4 regions of the Erwinia psychrophila genome follow, and region 3 is predicted to be linked to each of the others. Evidence: predicted binding sites of a transcription regulator. Region 3 holds the regulator's gene; each other region holds the start of a gene.
The links. Region 3 encodes LexA, which represses DNA repair genes until DNA is damaged. Its sites were predicted from a motif close to TNCTGTATGTACATACAGNA; they were not measured.
Positions count from the first base shown of each region.

Region 1: a site for LexA is predicted at 1,893-1,912, ahead of dinG (ATP-dependent DNA helicase DinG). Genes of this name have one in related genera too.
Region 2: a site for LexA is predicted at 1,664-1,683, ahead of AAH446_RS00585 (YebG family protein). Genes of this name have one in related genera too.
Region 4: a site for LexA is predicted at 1,961-1,980, ahead of sulA (SOS-induced cell division inhibitor SulA). Genes of this name have one in related genera too.

Region 1 covers NZ_JBCHVB010000001.1:1,078,507-1,082,705, reverse strand. Annotated here, with positions in the region: gene AAH446_RS04980 (helix-turn-helix domain-containing protein) at 1-256, shown strand, start outside; gene AAH446_RS04975 (GNAT family N-acetyltransferase) at 253-774, shown strand; gene AAH446_RS04970 (DUF3750 domain-containing protein) at 988-1,773, shown strand; gene dinG (ATP-dependent DNA helicase DinG) at 1,936-4,098, shown strand; gene ybiB (DNA-binding protein YbiB) at 4,119-4,199, shown strand, end outside.
Region 2 covers NZ_JBCHVB010000001.1:121,988-126,186, reverse strand. Annotated here, with positions in the region: gene AAH446_RS00590 (sugar phosphate isomerase/epimerase family protein) at 159-998, shown strand; gene AAH446_RS00585 (YebG family protein) at 1,310-1,648, opposite strand; gene purT (formate-dependent phosphoribosylglycinamide formyltransferase) at 1,787-2,965, shown strand; gene AAH446_RS00575 (bifunctional 4-hydroxy-2-oxoglutarate aldolase/2-dehydro-3-deoxy-phosphogluconate aldolase) at 3,006-3,644, opposite strand; gene AAH446_RS00570 (P-loop nucleotide/nucleoside kinase family protein) at 3,871-4,199, opposite strand, start outside.
Region 3 covers NZ_JBCHVB010000010.1:76,431-80,629, reverse strand. Annotated here, with positions in the region: gene plsB (glycerol-3-phosphate 1-O-acyltransferase PlsB) at 1-1,765, opposite strand, end outside; gene AAH446_RS18720 (diacylglycerol kinase) at 1,894-2,262, shown strand; gene lexA (transcriptional repressor LexA) at 2,370-2,978, shown strand; gene dinF (MATE family efflux transporter DinF) at 3,081-4,199, shown strand, end outside.
Region 4 covers NZ_JBCHVB010000001.1:929,646-933,844, reverse strand. Annotated here, with positions in the region: gene ompA (porin OmpA) at 13-1,083, opposite strand; gene sulA (SOS-induced cell division inhibitor SulA) at 1,431-1,940, opposite strand; gene AAH446_RS04340 (TfoX/Sxy family DNA transformation protein) at 2,154-2,774, shown strand; gene yccS (YccS family putative transporter) at 2,771-4,199, opposite strand, start outside.

The sequences.
Region 1 (4,199 bases), on a different contig from region 3:
CCCCGCCAGCCAGTTTAAAGGGGAGATCATTGAAGGCAGGCTGCGTGGCGGCGCGCTGATTGAATATCATGCGCCCCCTGTTGAGGGAATGGAGCAGCATATCTGGGTGCTGAGCGGGCCGTTAATTTTCAGCATGAGTCAGAGGCAGTGGCGGCTGGAAGCGGGTGAATGCCTGCGCTTTCATCTCTCTGGCCCAACATCCTTTCACGCACCGGATGAAGCAGGTGCGCACTATGCTCTGGTGGTGTGTCGATGAATAGTTCAATCAGCTATGAAGAATTAAGCGCGGAACAGGCAGCAGCCGAACAGGCGGCACTGGCTGAGGTGATTTGCGCCTGCGTCGCACAGGGAGCGAGTATCGGCTTTATCAGTCAGGATCCTGCGCCGGTAACACGGTTCTGGCAGGGTGCGATCGCGGACATCGCCAGCGGCGGCAGGCGGCTGCTGGTGGCACGTCAGCAGGAGAAGATCGTCGCGACGGTGATACTCCAGCCTGGCGTTATGCCTAACGGCAGTCATCGTGCCGAGATCGCCAAGCTGCTGGTGCATCCGGCGGCCAGACGACAGGGGATTGCGCGTGAAATGATGCTGCGGGCGGAGCAGATGGCAAAGCTGATGGGCCTGACGCTGCTGGTGCTGGATACGCGAACGGGCGATGTGGCGGAGCAGCTTTACCGGTCACTTGACTGGCAGACAGGCGGGCAAATACCCGGCTACGCTCAGTCCACCGGCGGGGCTTATGATGCAACGACGCTGATGTACAAATTAATTTAGCGTTATCATGGCGAAGCGCAGCCGTCTCCGGTCAGCCCATCCATCCTGGCCGCTGCTGCGGTCATTCATTCCTTCAGCGGGGATTGAATGACCGGCCCAATTTGCGTAATGTGAGTCTGGTCACTTTCCCAGCGACGGAGCCCCGGCTCTGCTTGCTTATTACCCTTTCCGCCAACCCTTTTACCCAACTCTGCGGGTGGACGACCTGACGCTATGTTTTTTGCAAAAATGATTGGCCTTGGCTTTCTCTGCATCATGCTGCTCTCCTTCGGACAGAGCTACCTGAAAGCGACCCACAGCGGGGCAAAAATTACCGGACAAGACTGGGCAACGGCCCGCCGCGACTCAGCGGGCGTGGCTCCCAGCCCGTTACAGTTCAAAGAGACCGCTATCGTGCAGGTCTATACGGCACCGACGTTTGGCTGGCGGGGACTCTTTGCCGTGCATCCATGGATTATCTTTAAAAAAGCGGGAGAAACGCGGTTTCAGCGCTATGAGGTTGTCAGCTGGGGCAGCAGTAATGTGGTACGCCATAATTATGCCCTGCCGGATGGTTACTGGTTTGGCGCGCAGCCCGTGCCCATCGTCGATCATCGCGGCGCGGCGGCGGAGGCGATGATCCCCCACATCGAGGCCGCGATAGAGAGCTATCCCTGGCCGCATACTTATCGGGTCTGGCCGGGGCCAAACAGTAATACCTTCCTGGCCCACATCGGCCGGGAAGTGCCTGAGCTGAGGCTGGATCTGCCCGCCAACGCCATCGGCAAAGATTTCCGCTCGCTTGCGCATCCGGTCGGTCTGCCTCCTTCCGGCAGGGGCCTTCAGGTTACCGTGCTCGGCGTGCTTGGCCTGACGCTGGGCGCCGAAGAGGGCGTGGAAATCAATCTGCTCGGCCTGAATCTCGGCGTGGATATTCTCTCCCCGGCGCTGCGACTGCCGTTTGTCGGCAGGCTGGGGCAGCAGAAGCAGATCGCCGACGGGACGGCAGAATCAGGCTAATGAAGGGCGAATGACAGCCTCTGCGCGGTCAGCAAGTCAGCGAGTCAGAGACTGACCAGGCTGCGCCAGCTGCAGGCCAGGCAGAGCAAGATTGATCCCTGAGGCTGACGCGGAAGCCATACTGTGTAAAAATACAGGCTCTTCTGGTCAAAAGTGGTTGTCATGGCGCTAACTGCCGCGTTAAAAGCGCAAATTGCGGAGTGGTATAAAGCCCTCCAGCAGCAAATTCCCGACTTTATTCCCCGAGCCCCGCAGCGGCAGATGATCGCCGAAGTGGCGAAAACGCTGGCGGGCGATGAGGGCCGCCATCTGGCGATTGAGGCCCCCACCGGCGTGGGCAAAACGCTCTCCTACCTGATCCCCGGCATCGCCGTCAGCCGGGGGCAAGAGAAGCCGCTGGTGGTCAGCACCGCGAACGTGGCGCTTCAGGATCAGATCTACAGCAAAGATTTACCGCTGCTAAAAAAAATCATCCCCGATTTGCGCTTTACCGCCGCCTTCGGACGCCGGCGCTACGTCTGCCCGCGCAACCTGTCGGCGCTGGCTACCGATGAAGAGAAGCAGGGCGATCTGCTGCTGTTTCTTGACGATGCGATGACCGCCAGCAAGGATGAGCGGGCGCTCTGTACGGTGCTGGAAAAAAACCTTAACCGCCATCAGTGGGACGGACTGCGCGACCACTGCGACGAATCGATTGAAGAGTCGCTGTGGCAGCGCCTGAGCACCGATAAGGCGAACTGCCTCGGCAGCAACTGTCACTGGTTTCGCGAGTGCCCGTTCTACGTCGCCCGCCGTGAAATTGAAGAAGCGGATGTCGTGGTGGCAAACCATGCGCTGGTGATGGCGGCACTGGAAACCGAGTCGGTGCTGCCGCCGCCGAAAAGCCTGCTGCTGGTGCTGGATGAAGGCCATCATCTGCCGGACGTGGCCCGTGATGCGCTGGAGATGAGCGGCGATATCACCCCCGGCTGGAGCACCCTCCAGCTCGATCTTTTCTGTCGTCTGGTGGAGCAGTGTCTGGCGCAGTTTCGCCCGAAAAGGCCGCCGGGCCTGAGCCAGCCCGATCGGCTGAAAGCGCATTGTGAAGAAGTCCGCGAACAGCTCCAGCAGCTGTCTCAGATCCTCATCCAGCTACTGCCTCCGGAGAGCCAGGAGGGCGAGTATCGCTTTGAGATGGGACGACTGCCGGAGGAGATCCTTACCCTCTGCGCGCGGCTGTTTAAGCTCAGCGACGGCCTGCGTGGACTGGCGGAGGCGCTGCTGAACGACCTCAGCGAAAAAACGGGGCAGTTTGACGTGGTGCGTCTGCACCGCGCCCTGATCCAGATGAACCGGTCGCTTGGCTGGTTCGAAGCGAGCACCAAGCTCTGGCGGCTGGCGGCGCTGGAACAGGCGTCGGGCGCGCCGGTATCAAAGTGGGTGACGAGGGAGAGCCGCGAAGGCAACCCGCATCTGCTGTTTCACTGCGCCGGGATCCGCGTCAGCGAACAGCTGGAAAAGCTGCTCTGGCGTAAAATCCCGCATGTGGTGCTGACCTCAGCCACGCTGCGTTCGCTGAGCAGCTTCCAGCGGCTGCAGGAGATGTCCGGCCTGACAGATAAAGTGGGCGATCGCTTTGTGGCGCTCGACTCGCCGTTCAATCATGTTGAACAGGGCAGGCTGATTATTCCCCAGATGCGCTATGAGCCGATGCTGGCCAATGAGGTGGCGCACCTGGCGGAAATGGCGCACTTTTTCCGGCACCAGATTAAAGAAGCGAAGCATAAAGGCCTGCTGGTGCTGTTTGCCAGCGGCCGGGCAATGCAGCACTTTTTATCTTATCTGCCCGAACTGCGCCTGATGATGCTGGTGCAGGGTGACAAACCGCGTCCGGCGCTGGTGGCGCTGCACCGCAAGCGGGTGGAGCAGGGAGAAACCAGTATTCTGGTCGGTCTGCAGTCCTTTGCGGAGGGGCTGGACTTAAAAGGCGATCTGCTCTCCCAGGTCCATATTCATAAAATCGCCTTCCCCCCGGTAGACAGTCCGGTTATTTTGACAGAGGGGGAGTGGCTGAAAAGCCTGAAACGCTATCCTTTTGAGGTCCAGAGCCTGCCGAGCGCCTCGTTTAACCTGATCCAGCAGGTAGGCAGGCTGATCCGCAGCCATGAGTGCTTTGGCGAAATCGTTATCTATGACCGACGCTTACTGAGCAAGAGCTACGGCTCGCGTCTGCTTGGGGCGCTGCCGGTATTTCCCATCGCGCAGCCGGCGATGCCGGAAGGGGAACTGCCGAAACCCAGCCCGGCGCTGGGTGGCAAAAAGCCGCCCGTCCGCCGTCGTCGCTAACTACTGAAAAGAGCAGAAGCATGGAATATAACAAGATCATTAAAGAAGTTGGCCGCGGTAAGAACCATGCACGCGATCTCGATCTCAATACCGCTAACGAG
Region 2 (4,199 bases), on a different contig from region 3:
CAAGGCAGGCAAAGCCTGGAAAACCTTTATCGCCCTGACGCCGCGGGTAAATGTTCACGCGTGGCTATACTTATCAGCCGGACAAAGTCAAAAGGTCAGACCGGATGGACAAGGTGCCGCCGGAAAAGCTCGTTTACACAGCTGATAAGGAGAGCAGGATGCGTTTTCAGAACAACCCTTTGTTTATCAATACGGTTTTGCTGGGCGGCAGCCCGGAGGAGAAAGCGACAGCCGCGGCCCTGGCAGGCTTCAGCCAGCTGGAACTCTGGCGGCAGGATGTCGAAGCGGCCGGCGGTACGGCGCAGGATATGGCCCGCTTTTTACAGGAGCACAAGCTGTCGCTGACGGACTATCAGGTTCTGCTGGACTTTGATGGCGCACCGGACGGAGAGCGGGAAGAAAAACGGCAGCTGGCGCTGGAGATGCTGGATACGGCGGTGACGCTGGGCGCGGGCACCCTTCTGACGCCGGCTTCCACGCATAAGGCGTGTATTGCAGAAAGAGAGGAAGAGGATATTCGCTGGCTGGCTCAGGAGGCCGGGAAACGCGGATTGCGGGTGGCGTTTGAGGCAATGGCCTGGAGCACGCATATCAATACCACAGCCGCGGCCTGGCAGCTTGTGCAGCGCGTTAATGAACCGAACCTGGGTCTGGTGGTGGATGCTTTTCATATCTTTGTGCGTAACCGCACGATAGCCGATCTGCACGGCATACCGATGGAGAAGATTTTTCTGGTGCAGCTTTCCGATTTAGCCACGCTGCCGTCAGCCGATCGGGTGGTGGATGTCGCCCGCCATCAGCGATTGCTGCCAGGCCTGGGAAACTTCCCGCTTTATACGCTGCTGGACTATCTTGAGGCGGAGGGCTACGACGGGCCGTTAGGACTGGAGGTTTTTAACGACAAGATCCACCAGCAGGCGCCTGCCGATGCGGCTAGAGAAGCGATGCACGCGCTGAAGCGTTGCTGCGCCAGGGCATCCATAATGCAGCCGGAGTGAAACTGCGCTTACCGATCCGCCGACGCGGCTAAGGTTACGCCAAGGTCACGGAAAGAAGCAGGCTACCGTATCTGGCAGCTTCAGACTAATCACTAAATAGTGGCTCTGGGAACAGGGCCTGCTCGTAAAGACGCAAAAGCATCGTCCCTGATAGCCCGTCCCGCGCCGTCCATGGCGCGGGACGCTTTACTCCCAGTCCCTGTTCCCCGAGCTTTACCTTTGTCAGCTGTCTGAGGCTGCCGTACCCGGCAGCCTGCCGCTGACGGCCCTGCCGTTCAACCGCTTCGGGCCTGTGTTGCTTAGCGATCCGATCAGGCCGCTTTAATGCGCGCTGCCTTAGGCTTTGTTTTTTCTTCCGCGTCTTCTTCTTCCATCGACGCCACGGTCGCTACCGCAGGATGCGCCTCTGCCGCATCCGGCATTTTGCTGGTGCGCAGAATATGCTGGACCGCATCTTTATTTTCCGCGAGGAACAGACCGAGCGCCTCACGCTGCTCCTCTTCCATCGCCAGCGGACCGGCGCTCAGCCAGTCACAGAAAACCTCCGCCATATCGAGCATTTTGTCATACGCGTCGGCCTCTTTCTTACTGGCGAAAGTCATCTTTTCCTCACCTTTTCTGACGACAACATATTTGATTTCAACAGCCATAGTTTCCACCCGGTTTACTGTATTTTTATACAGTATAACAGCAGCCATTTTTCAGCTCAACCCCGGAAAGCAGATGAACGCGCAAACGTTTTCGTTTATACTGCGCCCGCGTTTTTTTCCTCCAATCAGGTAGAGATTATGACAACTCTTGGAACCGCGCTGCGCCCTGCCGCAACCCGTGTAATGCTGTTAGGTTCAGGTGAACTGGGCAAAGAAGTCGCGCTTGAGTGCCAGCGCCTCGGCGTGGAAGTGATCGCGGTTGACCGCTATGCCGATGCGCCAGCGATGCACGTCGCCCACCGCAGCCACGTGATCAATATGCTCGACGGCGAGGCGCTTAAGGCGCTGGTTGCGCTGGAGCGACCTGATTACATCGTGCCGGAAATTGAGGCCATCGCCACCGACATGCTGATTGCGCTGGAAAAACAGGGCGAACATGTGGTGCCCTGCGCCCGGGCAGCTCATCTGACCATGAACCGTGAAGGCATCCGCCGACTGGCGGCAGAAGAACTTGCCCTGCCCACTTCCAGCTACCGCTTCGCCGACAGCCGCAGCGCGTTCGATCGGGCTGCGGCTGAAATTGGTTTCCCCTGCATCGTTAAGCCGGTTATGAGTTCATCCGGTAAGGGTCAGAGTTTTATCCGGGAAGCCGCACAGCTTGACGCCGCCTGGGCCTACGCCCAGCAGGGCGGTCGCGCGGGCGCGGGTCGCGTCATCGTGGAAGGCGTGGTGAAGTTTGATTTCGAAATTACCCTGCTGACCATCAGCGCGTCAGATGGCATTCACTTCTGCGCCCCGGTCGGCCACCGTCAGGAAGATGGCGATTACCGTGAATCCTGGCAGCCGCAGCAGATGAGTAAACTGGCTCTGGAACGCGCTCAGGCTATTGCCGCTAAAGTTGTCGGTGCGCTCGGCGGCTATGGACTGTTCGGCGTTGAACTCTTTGTCTGTGGTGATGAGGTGGTGTTCAGTGAAGTCTCGCCGCGTCCACACGATACGGGAATGGTAACGCTGATTTCTCAGGATCTCTCTGAGTTTGCCCTTCACGTCCGTGCTTTCCTGGGTCTGCCTGTGGGCGGCATCCGTCAATACGGCCCGGCAGCCTCCGCCGTGATCCTTCCTTCACTGCACAGTGACAACGTCCAGTTTGCGCAACTTGATGGCGTGCTGGGAGCGGGATTACAGATCCGTCTTTTTGGTAAGCCGGAAATTGCGGGGCAGCGTCGTCTTGGCGTGGCGCTTGCCAGCGGTGAGAGCATCGAAGACGCCGTGGCACGGGCTACCCGCTGTGCCGCGGGGGTCAAGGTCAGCGGTTAACAGCGAAAACCGCGCCTGCCTGCAGGCGCGGTTTCTTCGCTTAGCGGGCGCCAGCGACCGCTTCTTTCGCCAGTTGTGTGATGCGATCGTAGTCCCCTGCCTCAAGCGCATCCGCGGGCACCAGCCAGGAACCGCCGATACAAAGGACGCTTTTCAGCGCAAGGTAATCCCGATAGTTCGCCGGTGAAATACCGCCCGTCGGACAGAAACGCACTTGCGGGAAGGGACCGCCAATAGCCTGAAGCGCTTTAACGCCGCCGTTCGCTTCAGCCGGGAAGAATTTGAACTCCCTCAGGCCGTAATCAAGCCCGGTCATCAGTTCTGACACGGTGCTGATGCCGGGGATCAGCGGCACCGGGCCGTCAACGGCCGCCTTCAGCAGCGACGCCGTAATACCGGGGCTGATCACAAACTGCGCGCCCGCATCGGTAACCTGTTTTAGTTGCTCAACGTTCAGCACGGTACCCGCGCCAACGATCGCTTCCGGCACTTCCCTGATCATCGCCTTAAGGGCATCCATCGCGCAGGGGGTGCGCAACGTGACTTCCAGCACCTTCACGCCTCCTGCCACCAGCGCTTTTGCCATCGGCACAGCGTGCTCAAGTTTATTCACCACGATCACCGGCACTACCGGACCGGTGGTCAGGATCTGTTCTGCGCTTGTTTTCCAGTTACTCATCGTCCTGCTTCTCCTGTAAAACCCACCTCTGCGCTGTCGGCAAGGCGGCAAAAGCGACGCACCAGGCGTCAGGAAAGTTATTGCTGCATCTACCATACAGGATGTTGACGGCGTGCGTCCATGCGCTTGCTCAGTTTTTGAAACTACGGTTCATTTTTTTGTGCGCCGGTGCGGATCGGGCAAAATAAAGGCGCTGAGAAGCGCCATTATGGATAAGAAACCGGACTTAGCTGACCGGACGGGAAGGTGCATGACCATTGACGGCCTGCGTAACAGAAGAGGAAAATCGCGCGCTGAGCCAGCGATCGAGACCGGAATAGTCGACTGTCGTTCCCTGCTCCAGCCGATAGACCGGCCCCAGCGCCAGGGGTTCTGCTTGTTGAGCCAGCCTGTACAGCTCCGGCAAGTAATCTTCGCCCGGATGGCCTTGTTTGCGCTCGTGCAGCCGCGCGCCGTAGCGCGCCACCGCGTGCTCTGGCGAGACCGCATTCCAGATCTCCAGCACCTGCCCGACGGCAGCCTGCTCAAAAATGGCCTGCCAGAACGCAGGCGGCT
Region 3 (4,199 bases):
CAATCTCAAATTTGTTCATGCTGAGGGCATGATCCAGCAGCGCTTCCGGCGTCATATCCGGCACGGTAGCATCCGGCGAGTAGGGGACGTTGCGTAGCAGCTGCACATAGCAGTCAAGCTGTTCGGTGAGCTGTTCGCGCGTCAGCGAACGCTGCCGGGAAGCCAGCAGGGCGGTCACGCACAGGTTCATGGCGTTAGCGGCGCCGGCATTATTGATACGCACCATAACCTGCTGGGCGATATCATTTACCGCCGGCGTCAGCCAGGCAGGACGGTGCGCTTCAATCGGATCGATCGCCTCACGCCATTCGGGCACGCGCTTATTCAGATAAGTCACCAGCGGCAGCGGTTCGCCAAAATTCACATAGCCCTGACCGAGGTTGCGCAGCTTGCGCAGGCCTCTCACCATCTGAAGGAAGCTTTCTTTCTCCTTGGTCGCGCCGCGCAGCTCTTTGGCGTAGGTCCCCACTTCCATCACGTGCTCATAGCCAATATAGATAGGCACCAGCGTGATAGGGCGGTTACCGCCGCGCAGCATCGCCTGAATCGTCATCGACAGCGTGCCGGTCTTCGGATCGAGCAGGCGGCCCGTACGCGAGCGGCCTCCCTCAACGAAGTATTCGACGGAATAACCGCGGGTAAAGAGTTCGCCAAGGTATTCGCGGAAAACGGTGGAGTAGAGCTTGTTGCCCTTAAAAGTGCGGCGGATAAAGAACGCGCCTAACCGGCGGAAAATCGGCCCGGCGGGCCAGAAATTCAGGTTAATGCCGGCGGCGATATGGGGCGGCACCAGTCCCTGATGGTAAAGCACGTAAGAGAGCAGCAGGTAGTCCATATGGCTGCGGTGGCAGGGCACATAGACGATTTCATGGCCGTCCTGCGCCAGCTGACGCACGCGTTCGCCGCCGTTGACGTTAATTCCCTGATAGAGTTTGCTCCACGTCCAGCCCATGATGCGATCGGTAAGACGAATCGCCTCATAGGAGAAATCCGCCGCCACCTCTTCCATCAGCTCAATGGCGTTCTGCTGGGCCTTTTCATGGGAGATTTTTTTACTGCGCGCCTCATCCTCCACCGCTTTTGCGATGGCCTTCGACTGCAATAGCCGGTTAAACAGATCCTGGCGAACCGGCAGGCGCGGGCCAATCGCGGCCAATCGCTGGCGGGCGAAGTGCATTCTGGCCACGCGGGCCAGCTTCTGGGCGATCGATTTGTCCGTGCCGTGTTCGGTCGCCATACGACGCAGCGAAACCATCGGCGAGAAGCGCACAAAGCTGTCGCGCCCAAGCCACAACACGGCGAAAAATTTCTGAATTCCATTCAGCATGCGGAGATGCGGCTGGCTTTCGCCCTGCACTTCGCGACCCGGCGCGCGACCAAACATCACGGCGACCGGCACCATCTGCACGTCCAGCAGCGGATTGCTGCGGTGCAGATCGAGGTATTCGTGAAACAGTTTCACCGACTCCAGATTTGGCACGAAATAGGGGAAGACGCGCGGCCCGTCATGAATAAAAACGTGGCGCGGCAGCATGGCACCGTCAATCTCCAGCGGATCTAAAGGATCGGGCAGATCCTGTTTGCGGCACTGTTCACGCAGCGCCAGCAAATCGGCCTTTGAATCGTAAGGGAGCACATACATAATAGGGCGCGATGTATCCAGCCCCAGTTCAGCGACCGGCTCAGCGGGGATCGCTTTACTTTTCACAAAGAATTTAACTGGTAAATTCAATAATTTATAATATAAGTTACGCCAACCTGACATAGACAACATGAAGCCTCTTGTTAGCAAAGCGCCGCAAGCATACCAGAAAGCGCCAGTGAGATCTGTGATGTTGCAAAAAGTGCGCCACCCAGACATTGACGTTAAACATCACAAAGGGTTCCCTCATTATGGCAAATAACGTCACCGGTTTGACCCGGATCATCAAAGCGGCAGGGTATTCCTGGCAGGGATTGCGGGCCGCCTGGCAGCATGAAGCGGCTTTCCGCCAGGAAGCGGTCGCCGTCCTCGTCGCTATCATTCTGGCCTGCTGGCTGGACGTTGACCCGGTTACGCGTGTTCTTCTGATTGGCTCTGTGGTGCTGGTGATTATCGTGGAGATCCTCAACAGCGCCATTGAGGCGGTGGTTGACCGGATCGGCAGCGAAATTCATCCGCTGGCGGGGCGGGCTAAAGACATGGGATCGGCGGCGGTGCTGCTGGCAATCCTGCTCGCCATCGCGGTCTGGCTGATGCTTTTGCTGCCGCTTTTGCGATAGCCTTTCCAGAATTGCGTCATCTGCGGTTAATTCTTGATCTTTAGGTTTTCATCCTGCAAATACCTGTATATACTCACAGTCGACTGTATAAACAACCAGGGGGCGGGATGAAAGCACTAACGGCAAGGCAGCAGCAGGTTTACGACCTGATTCGCGACCATATTAACCAGACCGGCATGCCGCCGACGCGGGCGGAAATCGCCACGCAGCTGGGTTTCCGCTCCCCGAACGCCGCAGAAGAGCATCTTAAAGCGCTGGCGCGTAAAGGCGTGATTGAGATTGTCTCGGGCGCCTCGCGCGGCATCCGTCTGATGATGGAAGAAGAGACCGGACTGCCGCTGATTGGCCGCGTGGCCGCCGGCGAGCCACTGCTGGCCGAGCAGCATATTGAAGGCCACTATCAGGTCGATCCCGACCTGTTTAAGCCTGGCGCCGACTTCCTGCTGCGCGTCAGCGGCATGTCGATGAAGGATATCGGCATTATGGACGGCGACCTGCTGGCGGTGCATAAAACCCAGGATGTGCGTAACGGTCAGGTCGTGGTCGCCCGTATTGATGATGAGGTTACCGTTAAGCGCCTGAAGAAGCAGGGCAACGTGGTTCATCTGCTGCCGGAAAACAGCGAGTTCAAGCCGATCGTCATCGATCTGCGCGAGCATACGCTTTCGATTGAAGGGCTGGCCGTCGGCGTGATCCGCAACGGTAACTGGCTCTAAGCACAGATGCCCTGAAGCACGGCAAGCCCGTGCTGCGCTCCTGCCGCTGCGGCTTCCCCGGTCGCAGCGGATTTCTCTCCGGCCATCGCTGAGTTTATGCTGATGCGATTCTTCACCTCCTCCGATAAGCACCTCTGGCGCCTCGCGCTGCCCATGATCCTCTCTAATATCACCGTGCCGCTGCTGGGCCTGGTGGATACCGCCGTTATCGGTCATCTGGACAGTCCGGTCTATTTAGGCGGCGTGGCCGTCGGAACCACCGTGACCAGCTTTCTCTTTATGCTGCTGCTGTTTCTGCGGATGAGCACCACGGGACTGACCGCGCAGGCGTTTGGCGCGGGGGATAAACCCGCGCTTGCGAAGGCGTTAATGCAGCCGCTCATGATTGCCGCTGTCGCCGGTGTCGGCTTTATCCTCTGTCAGTCACCCCTTACGCAGCTGGCGCTGGGCCTGGTTGGCGGCGATCCGGCGGTGCTGCATCAGGCCGCTCTGTTTATGAATATTCGCTGGCTCAGTGCGCCCGCCATGCTGGGAAACCTTGTCCTGCTCGGCTGGCTGCTTGGGGTTCAGTATGCCCGGGCGCCCGTTATCCTGCTGGTGGTGGGCAACGTGGTGAATATTGTGCTCGACCTCTGGTTTGTCGTGGGGCTCGGCTGGGGCGTGGAGGGCGCCGCTGCGGCAACCGTAATTGCTGAATATTGTACGCTGGCAATCGGGCTGCTGATGGTGCAGAAGGTAATGAAGCTGCGGGGGATACAGTTCGCTTTACTGATAAAGTCATGGCGGGGTGATATTGGCCGTCTGCTCAGGCTCAACCGCGACATTATGCTGCGCTCGCTGCTGTTACAGCTTTGCTTTGTCTCACTGACGCTGTCCGGCGCACGCTTAGGGAGCGATATTGTGGCGGTCAATGCGGTGCTGCTGATGTTTCTGACCTTCACCGCCTATGCGCTTGATGGCTTCGCCTATGCCGTTGAGGCGACGTCAGGTGAGGCGTATGGCGCCCGGGACAGCCATAAATTACTGCGTGTCTGGCATGCTGCCTGCCGGCAGGCGGGACTGGTGGCTCTGTTATTTTCACTGATCTACGCGGTGACGGGCCCGGATATTGTGGCGCTGCTGACCTCACTACCTGAGCTTCGCCAGCGGGCGGATAGCTATCTTTTCTGGCAGATTGTCCTGCCGGTTTGCGGCGTGTGGTGCTATTTGCTGGACGGGATG
Region 4 (4,199 bases), on a different contig from region 3:
ATCAAAGGAAACTTAGCCCTGTGGCTGAGTTACAACGTCTTTGATGCCTTTAACTTCGATTTCTACGCGACGATCCGGTGCCAGACATTCGATCAGGGCATTACGGCCTTTCACGCTGTCACAGGTGTTGCCGGTAACTGGGTCAGATTCGCCCATACCGCGTGCAGAGATCTTGTCAGCAGGGATGCCTTTAGAAACGAGGTAGTCTACAACAGACTGAGCGCGTTTTTCAGACAGCTTCTGGTTGTACTGCTCGGAACCGATACGGTCGGTGTAACCCAGAACAACAACGGAACCGTCTTTAGGATCCATTGAGCTCAGCTGGGTGTACAGCTGGTCCAGAGCCTGCTGGCCTTCAGACTTCAGGGAAGCCTTGTTGAAGGTGAACAGTACGTCAGACTTCAGGGTGAAACGCTTGGTTTCAACAACTGGAGCTGGCGCTGGCGCTGGCGCAGGGGCTGGAGCCATGTCGTCCTGACCAAAGCGGTAGGAAACACCCAGGCTCAGCATGCCGTTATCTGGACGCGTACCAACGGTGTTTGCATCACCGATGTTGTTAACCCACTGGTAGTCCAGACGAGTTGCCCAGTTTTTGGTCAGCGCGTATTCAACACCAACGGCTGCCAGCGGAGAAACGCCGGTGTCGTGGTCGCTGATGCGGTTGCCGGTAGCAGTAACCTGCTGAGTGGAGTCTGCACGCCATACCATGCCGCCCAGACGCGTGTACACGTCCAGATCGTCCATGACAGGGTAGCTCAGTTTAGCGGCCAGCTGAACGCCCTGCGCTTTGAATGCGCCGTTAACTTCGTTGCCTTTGTTAGGCATACGACCCAGCCAGTCATAACCCAGTTCAAAACCCAGATACTGGTTAGCCTGATAACCAACAAAAGCACCAGCGCCGAGCTGACTTTCGTGAGTTGGGCCGTCGTTGTTAGTGTAACCATTACCGTAGTAACCCGTGTCATGGTACTGAGACCAGCCCAGTTTAGCACCGGTATACCAGGTGTCATCTTTAGGGGCGGCCTGCGCTACGGTAGCGAAGCCAGCCAGTGCCACTGCAATTGCGATAGCTGTCTTTTTCATTTTTGCGCCTCGTTATCATCCAAATAGGCAATGAGCTTTCATTAGCTCTTTGATTTAATCCTTCGCCGGGTTATGAAGCTCACTGTGACTCATCCAAAAAACGGTGAATATTGAGCACCCTGGCGACGTAAAGTCTACAACGTACCAGCAAACTTACAAGTATGATGTGAGGCGAGAGGATAAAAAAACAGCCGTTCATACACACATTTTCATATTTCTAAACGAGATATAACTGTTAACGGAAGTTCAAAAACATCGCTAACCCATTGTCTCAGCGCGTCATAGTAGAATCAGAGGCTTATCACAGTTCCGAAAGAAATCCCTCGTGAGAAAATTCCCATTTTTACTTAATGATACAAACTAGAATGAATTTTTAGCTCATGGCAGGGTCTGGAGGAGGCAATTTTGACCCGGTCGGGGCGCATAATTAACCCCAGGGCCTGGCCGCGCGAAGCCGCTTTTTCCAGGTTGCGGCGATCTTCTTCTGAAATTTCTTCAGGCAACCATCCCAAAACGACACTGTAATTACCGGTTTGTAAGGCTTTTATCATCGCTTCGACGCAGGTAATTGCGCCTGACTGATGTACCTGCATCACTTTATCCAGCGGCAAGCCCGATGCCACCAGCCAGCTACGGCTCAGTTTCTGCTGAGGCGTCAGCCACAGCTGCCAGCGCGACTGCGTTCCTAACTGTTGCAGCAGCGGCAGAAGCAGCATTTGCGTTAAACCAGGCTGATCCTCGCGATAGATCAGTTCGCTGATAAGTCCGGCCGCTGGCGCGCACTGGGTCGCGGCGCTATGGGAGGCCTGACGAAAGCGGCGGTAAACAGAAGAAGGTTTCAGTGAAGGGGTATGCATTATGGCTTCGCTCGCTGCGTTACTGTATGGATGTACAGTATATGGAGGTAGGCTAAAGATCAACCTTATTTTCCTGAAAACGCTTCGCAAAAATACAATGTAAACGACCGCAACGTCATTTATTCATTGAACGCGTAACGGTTAATGCCTATTTTCGCAGCAACCACAGAAACGGAAGTATGCGGCGTACGGGCCTAAAAAAGGGAGAAAGCAATGCGTGACTCAAAGCGGAAAATTGAACGAGCCAAGCAGTATCTTAACGCGCTGGGGGAGATAAGCAGCCGGAGCCAGTTTGGCGGGTACAGCTTGTCTGTCGAAAAAGTGGTGTTTGCCCTGGTTGCGGAGGGGGAACTCTACTTACGGGCATGTGAACAGGTTAAGCCCTATTTTATTCAGCGTCAGATGGCGATGCTTCATTTCAACAAGCGAGGCATTCCGGTGGAGATGGACTACTACCGCGTGGACGAAACGTTATGGCAGCAACCCGAACAGCTGATAGCACTGTCCCAGCTCTGTCTGGCGGGCGCGCAACGCCAGCGGCATCATCATCAGAATAACCGACGCCTGAAAGATTTACCCAACCTTTCCATGCGGCTTGAGCTGCAGCTCAGACGGGCCGGTATAGAAAGCGTGGATAAGCTGAAAGAGCAGGGGGCAAGAGCGTGCTGGCTCCTGCTACGGCAGAGTAATAAGAACCTCAGTATTAATGTCCTTTTCGCGCTGGAAGGTGCCATCCTTGGCCGCCATCAGCAAGCATTACCTGAAAGCGTTAAGGATGAGTTACGCCGCTGGTACAACACGGCGGCAACTCAGCCTTCCCAGCTTGCAGACTAAGCGGCGTGGTTATTGGCTGAAACTTGTTTTTTCAGCAGGGCAAGTTCCGGAAGCAGGCCCACCAGCAAGCCGACCTGCTGGAGCACCAGCGGCTCTTTTGTTGCCGGGTCGGCTTCCATCACTGCAATGCGTTCAGCGATATTGGCCAGCCGTTGTTCCGCTTTTTGCTCACTTACGCTGTCGGCATGGAGAAGATCGTCGACATAACAGACAGCATCATCCATCAGCTGCAACATGGCTGGGCGGGAAAGTTGTTCGCGGTGCGCGCCAAGCGCTGAAATGTAGCTGAGAAAAGAGTGATTCAGGCAGAGAAGCCGGAACGCCTTCTCGCGCAGTCCCACACCCGCATTTTTTTCAGCAGAGATGTTGGAGACGACCGAGGCGAGTTCCGCATCGCTGTTGTGGGCATCGCGCCTGGCGATACGATAGTCGAGCCGGTTGTCTTTGCCCTGATGGTATTGCACCAGTATCGCATCGAGATAGCGGCAGTTGGCGTTAAGCGTGCGCTTCGCCACCGCAGACAGGCGGCGAAAACGCCAGTCCGGCCAGATGAACGCCACTGCCAGCCAGGCGATTCCGCATCCCAGCAGCGTATCGATGATACGCGGCACGGCCACTTCGAAACCTTCACCCAGCAGATTAAAACAGAACAGGACCAGCAGGGTGATAAACATGGTGGCGTGAGCATACTGAGACTGACGGAAGGCAAAAAACAGTACGCCAGTGACCACAATCAGGATCAGCTGTCCCTCAACCGAGGGGACCAGCCAGAGCAGCGGCAGGCCCAGGATGATGCCGGCAACCGTTCCGGCTATCCGCAGCGCCAGGCGGCGTTTGGTCGCATTATAATTAGGCTGGCAGACAAAAAGGCTGGTGAGCAAAATCCAGTAGCCGTGCTCAAGTCCGGTGATCTGAATAAAGGCATAGCCGGTGCAGAGCAGGAGTGACATGCGGACGGCGTGACGAAACAGGGGGGATTCGGGCGTCAGGTGTCCGATAATGCGTAACCGGATATCCGCCCAGCCGGTCAGCCCCTCGCTGGAGAGAGTGCGATTACGCTCGTCATCACTATCCGCCAGGCCTTGTTCAGATTCTATCGTTGCCAGCTGCGCATCAATCGCTTTGAGATTGCTGAGCAGATAATGCATTGCCTTAAGATCGGGACTTTCAGGCTGTGCCTGGCTGAGTTTTTCGAGAGCGGCGTTCAGATGCTGGAAAGCGCGTTCGAACCTGGCATCATGCTGATAAATTTCCCGCATCAGGATGCAGTTTGCGAGCTGACGGCAGGCTCTGGCCTGTAAGGTCAGCAGCCGCTGGAAGCGGAACAGGATATCGCTGTAGCGATATTCCTGGCGTAGTACCTGATACCGGGCATGGGAGGAGCTTGCGCGCTCATGGATATCCTGAGCCACAAAGTAATAGTGC